DNA from 4 places in the Bradyrhizobium sp. ERR14 genome. Region 2 is predicted to be linked to each of the others. Evidence: riboswitches for the same ligand, from Rfam matches in the RefSeq annotation. Region 2 holds a riboswitch; each other region holds the start of a gene.

Region 1 (3,573 bases), on a different contig from region 2:
GCTATAATCGACTGCCACATCGCCGAAGTGTCGGCGCCCTTCGCCGCAAGCACTTTGGCGAGATGCGGATTACGCACCGAGATGGCGCCGGACAATGTCTTATGGGTGTAGATGTTGGCCGGGATTGGCTCGACGCAGGCGCTGGTGCCGCCGCAGATGATGCTGATCGAGGCGGTCGGCGCGATTGCGATCTTATGGCTGAAGCGCGCCATCACGCCGCGTTCCAGGGCATCCGGGCACGGACCACGCTCGCGCGCGAGCGTCACGGATGCCGCGTCGGCGTCGCGACGGATTTTTCGGAACATGTTCAGATTGAACGACTTGGCCATGACACTTTCCATTGGAATGCCCTTGGCCTGCAGGAAGGAGTGGAAGCCCATGACGCCGAGGCCGACGGAGCGCTCACGCAGGGCAGCGTAGCGGGCACGCTTCATGCCGTCCGGCGCCACCGTGATGAAGTGGCTGAGCACGTTGTCGAGGAAGCGCATGACATCCTCGATGAAGGTGGGCTCCTCACTCCACTGGTCCCAGGTCTCGAGGTTGAGCGACGACAGACAGCAGACCGCGGTGCGCTCCTCGTCGCGATGATCGATGCCGGTCGGCAGGGTAATTTCGCTGCACAGGTTGGAGGTCGAGACCTTGAGGCCCAGCTCGCGCTGATGCGTGGGGAGCGCGCGGTTTACGGTGTCGATGAACAAGAGATAAGGCTCGCCAGTCTGGAGCCGGTTCTCAAGGATGCGTTGCCACAGCTGGCGGGCATCGATCTGGCGGACGACCTCGTTAGTCTTCGGGCTCCGCAGTGCGAACACGGTGCCGGCGCCCACGGCACGCATGAACTCATCGGTGACGTTGACGCCGTGATGCAGGTTGAGGCTCTTTCGGTTGAAGTCGCCGGACGCCTTGCGAATCTCGAGGAACTCCTCGATCTCGGGATGGTGGATATCGAGATAGACCGCCGCCGAGCCGCGCCGCAACGAGCCCTGGCTGATCGCCAGCGTCAGGCCGTCCATGACGTGGATGAACGGGATGATGCCTGAAGTGACGCCGCCCTTCACCTTCTCGCCGATCGAGCGAACATTGCCCCAGTAGGTGCCGATGCCGCCGCCGTTGGAAGCAAGCCAGACGTTCTCGTTCCAGGTACCGAGGATGCCTTCGAGCGAGTCCGCCACCGAGTTGAGGAAGCAGGAGATCGGCAGGCCGCGCGTGGTCCCGCCGTTGGAGAGCACCGGTGTGGCCGGCATGAACCATAGCCGGGACATCGCATCATAGAGACGTTGGGCATGCGCAACATCGTCCGCGAAAGCGCAAGACACCCGCCTGAACATGTCCTGGTAAGTTTCGCCGGCGAGCAGATAACGGTCGGTCAGCGTCAGCTTGCCGAACGACGTCAACAAGTCGTCGCGCGACGGATCGAGCGTGAGGTCGGCCGGCTTTGGCGATGGCGCGAGGGGCCACGGCAGCGGAGCCGGCGATGGCGAAAGGGGCACCAGACACGGCTCAGGCGCGGCAGGCTTCGCCTGCGCTAGGCGCGGCCGCACACTCGGTGGCGCGACGAGATGACCATGCTGATCGAAATCGTAAGACGGCGACATCGGCAACCCCGCGATGTTTGAGGCTGGGGGCCGTGCGGACGACTTGCGAGGAGATCGGACAAATATCACCAGCTGCAAGCGACCCACCGGGGCACCCCGCCCGAGGACTTTCGTTCAGTCGCGGCAGGTCTCCTGGCTCGCGGGTCGCTGGGGCTGTCGGCCTTCCCAGCGCTGTCGCGCCAGTGACCATGATGACAACCGCTCGCCGCTTACAGTTGCGGGGGCAGCCTCGGAATAGCCGTTGCCGGCGCACCGGGTTCCCTCTTAGCTTCCATCCTACGAGATGCGGGAATGGAAGACCGTGACGGGCTACATATAGGCGCCGCTCGCGGAGATTCGTCAAGGCGGCGCCGTCAAGTTAACGAATTGGAGCAGCCCCGAGGTCAAGGTTCGGCGAGCGCTTGTCGTGGAGATCTCGCGCCAAGTCGCAAAGGCTCGCTCGCGCGAAACACGACGGGAAGTCGGCAGTGACGGCTCCGAGAGAGAGGATGTGGAAAAGGTTCGCGACCTGATCATGAACTGAGAGAAGTTGAGCCTGACGGGACGATTTGAAACGCTTCATGATCCGATCGCGTCGCCTGTTACCCTTCCGGCGTTCCTGGTCTGGACTATCCCTTCACCCGGCGATGTCCGCTGTAAGTGCTTCCCGTCGAGTCTCTACCCCTCGCCCTGGCAGGGGCTTGGCTCGGGGAATCACTTTCCAACTGAAAGTGCGTTATGTGATGGGCCACGCGACCGTGGGGCTCGCAGGCGGCGTGGACGCGCGCTTTGTTCACGATTCCAAAAGCTGCTTGGTTTGCCTCCATGAACATTGGAAGGACGAGAAACATATATCCAAACCGCGTCTCGATAATACCGGAATCGTCACGCCGTTAGGGTGCAATGCGCCTACATTCACCGGAGGAGGCTTTGATCTGCAAGAAGTCTCGCTTGAAGTCGTCCGCAGTGCGGTCGGATTGCTCTCAGAAGGGAAGTACGACCCTGACCTTGCCCCACGGGCATAATCCAGTTTGAAGTTCGTTCTGGCCCACGACAAGGACCAGAGCATGAAGCGCAGCCGCTTTTCGGAAGAGCAGATCATCGGGATTTTGAAGGAGCACGAGGCCGGCGTTTCGGTTGCCGACCTGTGCCGCTAGCACGGCGTCAGCGACGCCAGCATCTACAAATGGAAGGCGAAGTTCGGCGGTATGGAGGTGTCGGAGGCTAAGCGGCTGAAGGCACTGGTGTATGGTCCGCCCCGTCCGTGCAAGGGTTCGTAACAGCAAAAATGACGCTTACAGTTGCATAAATGTATCCGGCCTCTCGCGAGTGGACTGCGGTTGCAGCCAGGCCATGATGAGATCCGCGCACGCCGTTCCCAATAAATGGTTCGGGCACGAAGCCCGCTTTTTTGCACAGGGCTTACGGCATGTTGATCCACTGTTTCGTCATCACTGTTCCCGAGCCTTGCAATCGAAGCCAGAAGCGTCAGGTGAAAGCAGGATCTCTGCGTTCGTAGAGAGCTCCAGGCTTGTTCAAGACCACCCAGACAATGCGGGCCATCTTGGCCGCTAGGGCGACAACGGCCTTGTTCGGATGCATCCGAGCCTGCAGCCCGTCGAGCCAGTTTCCTAGGCGATCGCGCGTCCGGTCCAAATGCCGGAAGCAAGATCGCGCGCCATGCACTAAAAGTTTTCTCACATAACGGTTGCCGCGTTTGCTGACGCCAAGCAACGTCTGTTTTCCGCCGGTCGAGTATTGCCTGGGCACTAACCCCAGGCAGCAAGGTCGCGGGCCTTGCGAAACTGCAGCCCATCACCGATCGCGGCAAGTACAGCGGTCGCACCCAATACGCCGATACCAGGGATTGTCATCAGCCGGCGTGTGACGTCCTCCCGATCGGCGACCGCTTCGATCTCCTGTGTCACTTCGCGGATCCGTTCTTCGAGGCGGCGGAGATCAGCGAAAAAATCGCCCACCAGGCGACGCATCACTGGTGACA
Region 2 (3,573 bases):
TCGCGGAAGACGACGTGCATCAGATACCAAGTCCTGCCTTGATGGCGGCCTCGTCGATATCGCCGTGCTCGCCGATCACGACGAGCTTCGACCGCCTGTGACCTGCGCCCCAGGGCTTGTCGAACTGGTGGCGCACGCGCTCGCCGACCGCCTGCAGCAGCAGCCGCATCGGCTTGCCCGCGACCGCGATGTAGCCCTTAGCGCGCAGCACGTTCTGCTCGCGCGCCAGCTTCTGGACGGATGCGACCAGCGCATCGACGTCGGCGACTTCAGGAAGGTCGACCACGACCGAGGCGAAATCATCGTGCTCGTGCTCTGCCTCGCCGTCATGATGCGAGGGACGCGCGGCGAGATCGTTCTCGGCGGCAGCGCCAAGACCGAGGATGACGCGCGCATCGATCGCACCGTCGGTCACGGGGAGCATCGGCACGCGGCGCGGCATCTCGGCGGTGATGGCAGCCTTGGCCGCTTCAAGTCCCGCCGCCCCAGCGAGGTCGGCCTTGGTCAGCAGCACGATGTCGGCGCAGGCGATCTGGTCCTCGAACACTTCCGACAGCGGCGTCTCATGGTCCAAATTCTCGTCCGCCGCGCGCTGCGCTTCGACGGCGTCAGGATCCGGCGCAAAGCGGCCAGCGGCGACAGCCTCGGCATCCGCGAGAGCGATCACGCCGTCGACGGTGATGCGCGAACGGATCTCCGGCCAGTCGAATGCCTTCAGCAGCGGCTTGGGCAGCGCCAGGCCCGAGGTCTCGATCAGGATATGATCGGGTCGCACGGGCCGCGCCAGTAGTTTTTCCATGGTCGGAATGAAATCGTCGGCAACCGTGCAGCAGATGCAGCCATTGGCGAGCTCGACGATGTTCTCCTCCGGGCAATTGGCGTCGGCGCAGGATTTCAAGATCTCGCCGTCGACGCCCTCACTACCGAACTCGTTGACGAGCACCGCGAGCTTCTTGCCGCCGGCATTGCTGAGCAGATGCTGGATCAGCGTCGTCTTGCCCGAGCCGAGAAAACCGGTGACCACCGTCACAGGGACTTTTGCGAGCGAGTTCATTCGGCGGCCTCCGGCACGACGGCAATGGGGGGAATGCGGGCAAGCGACTGCTTGCGGAATATTTCCGGCCGGCTGCGCCAGGGCACGAGGCCGTCAGGCGCGGCCGCATAGGCCGCGGCGCCCGCGACCACATCCTTCGCATTTGCATCCGAGAGGCGACCATAGACGTAAGACCACCGGCCGGGCGCGCTCAGTGCGACCGAGCAACCCTGGTTGCAGGCCGACAGGCATTCGACGGGAACCACATTGACACCCTCGGGCACGCCCGCGTCGAGGATCGCCCCATGCAGGCGCTTGCCGGGCGTCGCCTCGCCCTCGCCTGGCGTCTCGCCGGCACGGCAGGTGATGCAGACGTGAAGTGTGACGGTCATTGCCTCTTCCAGATAACAGCGGGAGGCGATGAGGCACACGGACCATTCTTCAGAAGGCCCGTTTTCCCCGTCGCGGAACACCCCGTCCGCCGGTCCAAAACTCGTCCGCGCTGGCAGGTCTCCCGGCTTGCGGAGCAGGGTTTTCCCCTTCGATCCCCGCCTTCCCGATTCCCTGAGGGAATCAGTGGCTTCGGACATCTCTCCGGTCACGGTCGCGGGGGCGGCTGCATTTTGGACCCAAATCTTGCCGATTCGGACCCTATCGCATTCCCTCTTCGCCTGTCATAGGACAGGAACCAACGCCGGGCCACCATTTGCCGGTGGCCGCCACTTGTCAAGCCGAAGGACCGGGACCCGATGACGCCTGAACCGGATACAAAAACGGCCGAGGAAACCGACGCCCGCCACGCCACGAAAATGGCGAAGAAGAAGGCCGCCCGCGACAAGATCATGGCGACCAAGAGCGGCGAAAAGGGCCTCATCATCGTCCACACCGGGGCCGGCAAGGGCAAGTCCTCGTCGGCCTTCGGCATGATCGTCCGCTGCGTCGCGCACGGCTTTCCCTGCGCAGTCGTGCAATTCATCAAGGGCGCCTGGGATACCGGCGAGCGGCGCCTGCTCACCGGCCATTTCGGCGACCTCTGCCAGTTCCACGCCATGGGCGAAGGCTTTACGTGGGAGACGCAGGACCGCGCCCGCGACATCGCCGCCGCGCGCGCCGGCTGGGAGAAGGCCAAGGAGCTGATCCTCGATGAGAGCCTGCGCATGGTCGTGCTCGACGAGATCAACATCGCGCTGCGCTACGACTATCTCGACATCGCCGAGATCGTCGAGTTTCTGACCACCTCGAAGCCACCGATGACGCATGTCGTGCTCACCGGCCGCAACGCCAAGGACGAGCTGATCGAGATCGCCGATCTCGTCACCGAGATGACGCTGGTGAAACATCCGTTCCGCTCCGGCATCAAGGCACAGGCCGGCGTCGAGTTCTGAGTTCGATGGCACGCGCGCTGATGATCCAGGGGGCCGGCTCGGACGTGGGCAAGTCGCTCATCGTCGCCGGTCTCGCGCGCGCCCTCACGCGGCGCGGCCTGCGCGTGCTCCCGTTCAAGCCGCAGAACATGTCGAACAACGCCGCCGTCACCGTTGATGGCGGCGAGATCGGCCGCGCCCAGGCGCTGCAGGCGCTGGCCGCTCGCGTCGAACCGCACACCGACATGAACCCCGTGCTGCTCAAGCCCGAGACCGACATCGGCGCGCAGGTGATCGTCCACGGAAAGCGCATCGCGACCGCGCGTGCGCGCGACTATGCCGCGATGAAGCCATCGCTGATGGGCGCGGTGCTGGAGAGCTTTGAGCGGCTGAAGGGGCGCGCCGATCTGGTGCTGGTGGAAGGTGCCGGTAGCCCGGCCGAAGTGAACCTGCGCAAGGCCGACATCGCCAATATGGGCTTTGCGCGCAAGGCGGACGTGCCGGTCGTGCTGGTCGGCGACATCGACCGCGGCGGCGTCATCGCCCAGCTGGTCGGCATCAAGACCGTGATCGACCCCGACGATGCCGCGATGATCCAGGGTTTTGTCATCAACAAGTTCCGCGGCGATCCCTCGCTGTTCGACGACGGCTACAGGCTGATCGAACAAAGAACGGCCTGGCTCGGCTTCGGCGTGCTGCCCTGGTTCGCCCGCGCCGGCGAGCTGCCGGCCGAGGATGCGCTCGGCCTCAGCGACGCGCGCAAGCCGGGCCAGTGCAAGATCGCCTGCCTGGCGCTGTCGCGTATCGCCAATTTCGACGATCTCGATCCGCTCAAGCTCGAGCCGGGCGTCGACCTCGTGATGGTGCGCCCGGGCGAGCCGATCCCGGGCGATGTCCGCCTCGTCATCATTCCCGGCTCAAAGTCGACCCGCGGCGATCTCGCCTTCCTGCGCGCGCAGGGCTGGGACATCGATTTGCTCGCGCATCACCGCAGGGGCGGCCATGTGCTCGGTCTCTGCGGCGGCTATCAGATGCTCGGACGCAGCGTCGCCGATCCTGACGGCATCGAAGGCACCGCAGGCGACACGCCGGGCCTCGGACTTCTGGACGTGGACACCGTGATGAGTCCGCAGAAGACGCTGACGCGTGTCGCGGCCGTGCATACCGACACGGACC
Region 3 (3,573 bases), on a different contig from region 2:
TCCACGAAACGAAAACATGGTCATTTTCGTCAAGTTCAGCGACGCCCCACATTCGAGGGACGAACTGCGCCACCTTCGAGACATTGGAGATAATTTGTTCTATTGTCTCGCCGTCTTGCGCTCGCCACGTTGACTTGAATCTTTCGATAAGGGGGCTCTCGTTGGCGCGAACACTGTTGTTCGTCGCAGCCAACCCGGCCAGGCAGATCAGGGATTGACCGAGACAAAACCATAACGCGCGTCTTCCAGACATTTTCCTCATAACTGTCAGCCTATCTGCTTTCATCCACACGTCATTCTAAAGCGGGGCAACCTTTAACCTGCTATGCGCGAGCGCAAGAAGTTAGCGGCGACGCGACGGGGAGACCGATGGTGTCCCGTGCGAGCAGGCACTCCCCTCTATGTCACGCGCCGCTAACTTCGCTGCCGGCGACAGCTTCAATTTGCTGTGCCGGACATGCCCAGCAGGAGGAGACTGGGCATGCCGAAGTCTTGCATTCTTCGTGCCAGGTGATGGACGGTATTTCACACCGCTTTTGTGTCCTCTTTGTCGACTTTCCGACTGGCAGGTCTCGATGTTTCCTTTCAGCGCTATCCAGCGCGGCTTATGCATCCTCGTCACGCGACGGTTTGGTCCGGTATCGTTGCCAGAATGTGCGTTTCGATCTCTGCCATGCGTTTGGGCATTTGCGGCCAATGGGCCATGGTGCGTTTGGCGCTCCCTCGCGACACGCGGCGCTTCGAGAACAGCCTCAGTCCGGAGCGCTTTGCACTCGACGGCCAACCACGCGAAGCCGATCTTCACCACCGAGCATTTTGAGTCTTGCTGAACTGCAAATCAACGTGCTGGCGGGGTATGTTGCTGGCCTTGCCAGCTGGGGCCTATTCAACACGGATCCTGTTGGCCGAGAAGGTGACTGGATGGTGGACGTGCTCAAGAACCGCTGGGAAGCCGGAGATGCGTTCTGCTCGAGGTGGCAGTCCCGACCCGCGCAAGCCGCATTTGTCCCAATCTGGCGTGCGGCCCGCGGGCAGCTGCGATGGTCATTCCGATATCGCCGATTGAAAGCGCTTCTACATCATCTCAACGTGATGCACGGTGATTCGCGTAGCAGATGTCGCAGCATCAGCGTGAGACATAATCTGAGAGGTTGACGGAAGACTTCTCTTGCCGATAATCCAAGCCGTCGAGGTTCTCCGGTTTCCATTTGATCCGGAGCTAAGAGGGAAGCCGGTGACAATGCCGGCGCTGCCCCCGCAACTGTGAGCGGCAAGCCGCTGTCCAAAGACGTCACTGAAGCCTGCGCGGCTTCGGGAAGGCCGGACAGAAGCGATGACCCGCGAGCCAGGAGACCTGCCCCGACAATATATTCGTCCACGGGCGGGGTGTCCCGGTGGTGCGCCAAGCAGCCGTCGCACCGCGCGACTTCCCCTGCCTGCGTCCGCCATGGCCTTTGCCCCCAACATGGGGTTCACGCTATGACTCTTCTCTCGCTTCCGGTTGCCACCCTCGGAACGCCACGCATCGGTCCAAGGCGCGAGCTCAAACTCGCTCTCGAAAGTTACTGGGCCGGAAAAAGCAGCGAACAGCAGTTGCTCGAGGACGCAGCTGGCCTGCGTGCCGCGAACTGGGCTCGTCAGAAATCTATCGGCGTCACGGTCATTCCATCGAACGATTTCTCGCTGTATGACCAGGTGCTCGACACAAGTGTCATGGTTGGCGCCATCCCGGAGATCTACGCCTCGAAAACCGAATCCGTTTCGCTCAAGACGTACTTCGCCATGGCCCGCGGATCACAATGCGACGATCAGGATGCGAGTTGCGGTCACGGACCGCGCGGATTTGGCGCACCCGCGCAGGAGATGACCAAGTGGTTCGACACCAACTACCACTACATGGTCCCCGAGTTTCACAGGGGACAGACTTTCAGGCTATGCTCTCGCAAGCCGATCGAGGAGTATGAGGAAGCCAAGGCCCTTGGCTTTCAGACCCGCCCTGTCCTGATCGGGCCGGTCACATTCCTAAAGCTCGGCAAGAGTCCCGATCCTGCGTTCCAGCCACTCTCACTACTGGATGAACTGATACCGGCCTATATCGAGGTTCTGCAGGAATTGGCCAAACGTGGGGCAAATTGGGTTCAGTTCGACGAGCCCTGCCTGGTTCTTGATCTGGATGAGAGGGCGCGACAATCTTTGCGACATGCCTATGACCGGCTCGCCAAGGAGGGGCCGGCCATCAACATCTTAGTCACCAGCTATTTCGGCGATCTCGGGGACAATCTGGACACCGCCTTGAGCCTGCCAGTCGCCGGACTGCACCTCGATCTGGTTCGGGCGCCACAGTTGTTGGACCAGATCATCGCTGGCGGCCGAAGTGATCTCGTCATGTCGCTCGGTGTCGTCGACGGCCGGAATGTATGGCGGTCGAATCTGTCGTCGCTGCGCAAGCGGCTCGAACCCGCGATTGCGAAGCTCGGCAAGGATCGTGTACAGATTGCCCCATCCTGCTCGCTGCTTCATGTGCCGGTCGATGTTGAACTCGAAACCGGGCTCGCTTCCAACGTCAAGAGCTGGCTTGCTTTCGCGGTCCAGAAGATGCGAGAGCTCGCGATCCTGGCGCGGGCACTCGCAGGCGACCAGAATGTTGCGCTAGCTCTTGCCGAGTCGGAATGTGCCGCGACTGTCCGCCGGACTTCGCCGAAAATCCATGATGCCAATGTCGCTGTCCGGATGAAAGCGATCGACCAGACCATGCGTCGGCGCGCGAGCCCATTTGCCCGTCGTGCCGAGATCCAAAGCAATCGTTTCAGACTACCGGCTTTTCCTACCACGACGATCGGATCGTTTCCGCAGACCAAAGAAGTCCGGAATGCCCGTGCGGCGCATGCCCGAGGCGCTATGAGCGACGAGCAATACGACAGGTTCCTCAAGGAGGAGACGGCGCGCGCCGTACGCTGGCAGGAGGACATCGGTCTCGATGTTCTCGTGCACGGCGAGTTCGAACGCAATGACATGGTGCAGTACTTCGGTGAGCAACTCGCCGGCTTCGCGTTTACTAGGAATGGATGGGTCCAATCCTACGGATCGCGCTACGTCAGGCCACCGATCCTGTTTGGCGATGTAGTGCGGTCGAAGCCTATCACCGTAGGCTGGTGGCGCTACGCGCAATCACTAACGAGGAAGCCGATGAAGGCGATGTTGACCGGACCGGTGACGATCTTGAACTGGTCCTTTGTTCGCGATGATATTCCCAGAAGCGAGGTCTGCCGCCAGATTGCGCTCGCGATCCGAGACGAAATCCGCGATCTCGAGAATGCTGGTGCGACCATGATCCAGATCGACGAAGCTGCACTTCGCGAAGGATTGCCGTTGCGTCGATTGGAGTGGACCGCCTATCTCGACTGGGCCGTGGATTGCTTCCGCATCTGCTCATCCGGCGTCGCTGATCAAACGCAAATTCATACACATATGTGCTACTCGGAGTTCAACGACATCATCGGTGCGATCGCTGCAATGGACGCAGATGTCATCTCAATCGAGACGTCGCGGTCGAAAATGGAACTACTCGACGCG
Region 4 (3,573 bases), on a different contig from region 2:
GCTCCTGGCCGGCATCGCCGCAACCGAGATGGTCGACCAGGTGCCCGCGCTGCAGAAGCAGCTGCCCGACCTGCTCGGCATCCGCGCCATGCCGGCGCCGTGTGACCTGCGGATCGGCATCGCCACCGGCGAGGTCCTGACCGGCAGCATCGGCTCCGAATTGATGATGAGCTTCACCGTGATGGGCGATGCCGTGAACCTGGCGTCGCGGCTGGAGGCCGTCAACAAGGTCTACGGCACCCGCATCCTGATCTCGCAGGCAACTGCTGATGCGATCGGAGCGCGGCTCGAATTGCGCGAGATCGATCGTCTGGCGGTCGCCGGCCAGAGCGCGCCGCAGCCGATCTTCGAGGTGATGGCGCGGGCCGGCGCGCTCACCGCCGCGCAGGACAGCCTGCGCACGCATTATGCCGAAGCGCTCGCGGCCTATCGGGCCCGCCGCTTCGACGAGGCGCGCGCCGCCTTCAACGCCGCGCTCGAAGCCGTCCCCGGCGACGGCCCCTCGCGCACGATGCTCGGCCGCATCGCGCAATTCGAGGCCAAGCCGCCGGAGGAGGGGTGGGACGGCGCCTGGCGCCTGGAGCAGAAATAGCCGTTTTTGTTGGGTCGGCCCGCCCTGTCCGGAAAAAACGTTTCTACTCGATAACGATGTTCGCCGTGACCTATTTCCCGGGCTTAGGTTGGATGTCCTTGAGGCGTTTGACGGGGACACGCCGATGACGGAACTTCAGGACAGGCTGGAACGGTTCGAGACGCTCACCGCCGAATGCGAGCTGATCGCCAAGCTCGCCACCGACAGCACCAAGCGCGAGTTCTATCTGAAACTCTCGGAACAGTACCGTCAGCTGGCGGTGGACATGCGGCAGGCGATCGCGACCAAGGCTGCGGCCTGACGCCGGCTGCAATCCGTTCTTAAGGTTTGGCGCGCATCCTTGACGTCGCGAGCGATCGCTCGTGGTGGAAAGGCCGGGGTTCGCTGCATTGCAGCGCACCTCGCGAGTGTCATTTGCCATGCTTGACAGGGCAATCACATGCGCCTCGTTGCCGTGATCATAGTCGCGCTCATGACGGCGGCCTGCGACCAGGAGCAGGATATCACCGGCTCGACGCTGACCTGCCCGATGCGGAACTACAGCTACAATCCCCGCGACATGAACCAGTGCGTCAGTGCGTGCAAATCGTGCGATCGCGGCACCACGGTCACCTGCACCACCTCCTGCACCCTCAAGGGCGCGCGCTGAGGCTACCGCTTTCTCCGGCGCACCCAGGGGCGGTGCTGGGGCACCGGAACGATTCACTTGGGTTAATCATTGAAGCAGGTGGGCAGGACGCGGAGTCCGATGGAAATGGGTATGCTCGATCCCGGTCGATTTCTGGTGTCGTGCTCGCATTGTGATGCCTGGCCGATGGCGGCCAATGTGAAGCGGTCGAGCTGGTCGGCGTCCCCGCACGAGGTCCGCTTTGTCTGCACGCGCTGTCGTCGCGAGGAGACCGCGATCGTCTCGGCCTCCGGCGAATTGACCCCGATCAAGCGCGTCGATGTTCCGCCGCGCGACGTCGCTGTCGCCTGGGCCCAGGCGCAACGTGTGCGAGGGCGGACCTGAGCGCCCGGCATCGACCGGTCGATTGACTCCCGGGGCCAACGGCTCGTAAATGATCGGCGACGGTTCTCCTCAGGGAGATCAAAAGGGAATGTGGTGCGGGATTGTCCCAACGCAGGGATCTGTCTCAACGCCACGGCTGCCCCCGCAACTGTAAGCGGTGAATCTTTCGTCTCATGCCACTGGGAAACTCGGTCCTGGGAAGGCGACGCAAGGTTACGACCCGCGAGCCAGGAGACCTGCCGTCAGCCGTGGTCACACGCGAAGATGTCGGTCGGGGAGTACAGACATTAGCTTCACCGGAGCAATCCATCGCTCTGCCGTGAAACCTCGTTCGCTGTGACGTGCCACTGACGTCATACCGAGGTTACAATTGTGTCCCGTATCGTCTCTGCCGCCAGGCGCCTTGCCGCCGGCCTGCTCGCATCCGTTTCCTTCCATTCGCTCGATCTGTCCTCCGCCTTCGCCCAGCACGCGCTTGCCGAGCAATTGCCGCCGATCGAAGTGACGCAGCCCGACGATCACAACCGCACGCGGGCGAGGGCGATCGGTGACGGCGAGGCGACTCGGCAGCGGGCGAGGACGACTGTCGCGCCGGCAGGCAATGGCGCCGGCTCATCGGGCTCCGGCGGTGAGGCTGCCGCCGGCGGCGGCGGCATCGTCGGGGCTGCCACGACCGTCATCATGGCCGCGGATATCGCGCATTCGCCATCGCAGACGCTTGCCGAGATCATCGCGATGCAGACGCCGGGGGCCCAACTCACGACGCTCTATGGCGGCCAGATCGGCGCCAAGACCAGCGTGGACCTGCGTGGCTTCGGCGCCTTTGCCACCGCCAACACGCTGGTGCTGGTCAACGGACGACGGTTGAACGACGTCGACATGGCGCAGGTGGACCTCTCCACCATCCCGCTCAATTCGATCGAACGCATCGAGGTCACGCGGGGAAATTCCGGCGCGGTGCTCTACGGCGACAACGCGGTCGGTGGTGTGATCAACATCGTTACCAAAAATGGCGTCGGCGGACCGCCCGTGACCGCGCGCATCGAGGCCGGCTTCGGCTCGTTCAACACCAGGCTCGGCAATGTCTCGACCTCGCTCAATTCCGGTCCGTGGTCGACCTCGTTCTACGGCAATACGGTCAGGACCGATGGCTACCGCGACAACAATCGCTATTCGCAGCAGAACGGCGTCGGCAATCTCAACTACACGACGCTGGGCCTGAGTGCTTTTCTTACCGTCAGCGGCGACAATCAGGAGCTGCGACTGCCGGGCGGCCGCACCGTCGATCCCTCCATCGGCCTCGACGAGCTCAGGGCCAACCGGCGAGGGACAAGCACGCCGTTCAACTACGCCAACCAGCAGGGTTTTGGTGCGACCGCGGGCTTCACCAAGACCCTGGTCAACGGCGTCGATCTCATTGTCGACGGCGGCGTGCGCGACAAGAAGCAGCAGAGTGCTTTCTTTTCCACCCCGACGCCGGTTCCGGCGTTCTTCACGTCGACCTATGTCGGTTCCCATCTGACGAATTGGTCGATCACACCGCGGCTCAGCGTGAAGAGCCTGCTGCTCGGCATGCCGTCGCAGCTCCTGACCGGCATCGACTATTACGATGCGAGCTTTGAGCAGAACCGCGGCGCGGGGCAGGGGCTCTCCCCCTGGCACAATTACGACCTCAGGCAGCAGACGGTTGCGGGTTATGTCCAGCACACATTGGGAATCGCGTCCACGACGGACATCTCCTACGGAGCGCGTGTGCAGAACGTCAGACTTGCGGCACGCGACAATTTCGACCCGGCAGCTCCCTTCAACGCCGACATCGGCGCGCTGCCGCTGACGAGCAACGAGACCCAATATGCGCTGCATCTCGGGGCCGAGCATCGCCTCAACGACCAGGTCTCGCTGTTCGGCCGCATTGCGCGCGCGTTCCGCACGCCTGATGTCGACGAGCGCCTTTCCTCGGGGCCTTCCT

Evidence for each region. Region 2 has a riboswitch for cobalamin ahead of GGD62_RS31285 (DUF1636 domain-containing protein). Riboswitches for the same ligand answer to the same signal wherever they lie in the genome.
Region 1: linked by a shared signal. The riboswitch ahead of GGD62_RS39945 (ribonucleoside-diphosphate reductase subunit alpha) and the one ahead of GGD62_RS31285 (DUF1636 domain-containing protein) in region 2 are both predicted to bind cobalamin.
Region 3: linked by a shared signal. The riboswitch ahead of metE (5-methyltetrahydropteroyltriglutamate--homocysteine S-methyltransferase) and the one ahead of GGD62_RS31285 (DUF1636 domain-containing protein) in region 2 are both predicted to bind cobalamin.
Region 4: linked by a shared signal. The riboswitch ahead of GGD62_RS04885 (TonB-dependent receptor domain-containing protein) and the one ahead of GGD62_RS31285 (DUF1636 domain-containing protein) in region 2 are both predicted to bind cobalamin.

What each region holds. Positions count from the first base shown of each region.
Region 1 covers NZ_JACIHD010000043.1:12,440-16,012, forward strand. Annotated here, with positions in the region: gene GGD62_RS39945 (ribonucleoside-diphosphate reductase subunit alpha) at 1-1,592, opposite strand, end outside; cobalamin riboswitch at 1,697-1,911, opposite strand; partial or broken gene GGD62_RS39950 (hypothetical protein) at 1,932-2,172, opposite strand; partial or broken gene GGD62_RS39955 (transposase) at 2,639-2,815, shown strand; partial or broken gene GGD62_RS39960 (IS110 family transposase) at 3,060-3,573, opposite strand, start outside.
Region 2 covers NZ_JACIHD010000017.1:45,911-49,483, reverse strand. Annotated here, with positions in the region: gene cobN (cobaltochelatase subunit CobN) at 1-20, opposite strand, end outside; gene cobW (cobalamin biosynthesis protein CobW) at 20-1,054, opposite strand; gene GGD62_RS31285 (DUF1636 domain-containing protein) at 1,051-1,425, opposite strand; cobalamin riboswitch at 1,520-1,741, opposite strand; gene cobO (cob(I)yrinic acid a,c-diamide adenosyltransferase) at 1,783-2,418, shown strand; gene GGD62_RS31275 (cobyric acid synthase) at 2,424-3,573, shown strand, end outside.
Region 3 covers NZ_JACIHD010000012.1:142,706-146,278, forward strand. Annotated here, with positions in the region: gene GGD62_RS27960 (nodulate formation efficiency C protein) at 1-286, opposite strand, end outside; cobalamin riboswitch at 1,174-1,377, shown strand; gene metE (5-methyltetrahydropteroyltriglutamate--homocysteine S-methyltransferase) at 1,480-3,573, shown strand, end outside.
Region 4 covers NZ_JACIHD010000001.1:981,583-985,155, reverse strand. Annotated here, with positions in the region: gene GGD62_RS04905 (adenylate/guanylate cyclase domain-containing protein) at 1-592, shown strand, start outside; gene GGD62_RS04900 (hypothetical protein) at 717-893, shown strand; gene GGD62_RS04895 (hypothetical protein) at 1,032-1,241, shown strand; gene GGD62_RS04890 (hypothetical protein) at 1,341-1,604, shown strand; cobalamin riboswitch at 1,648-1,863, shown strand; gene GGD62_RS04885 (TonB-dependent receptor domain-containing protein) at 1,977-3,573, shown strand, end outside.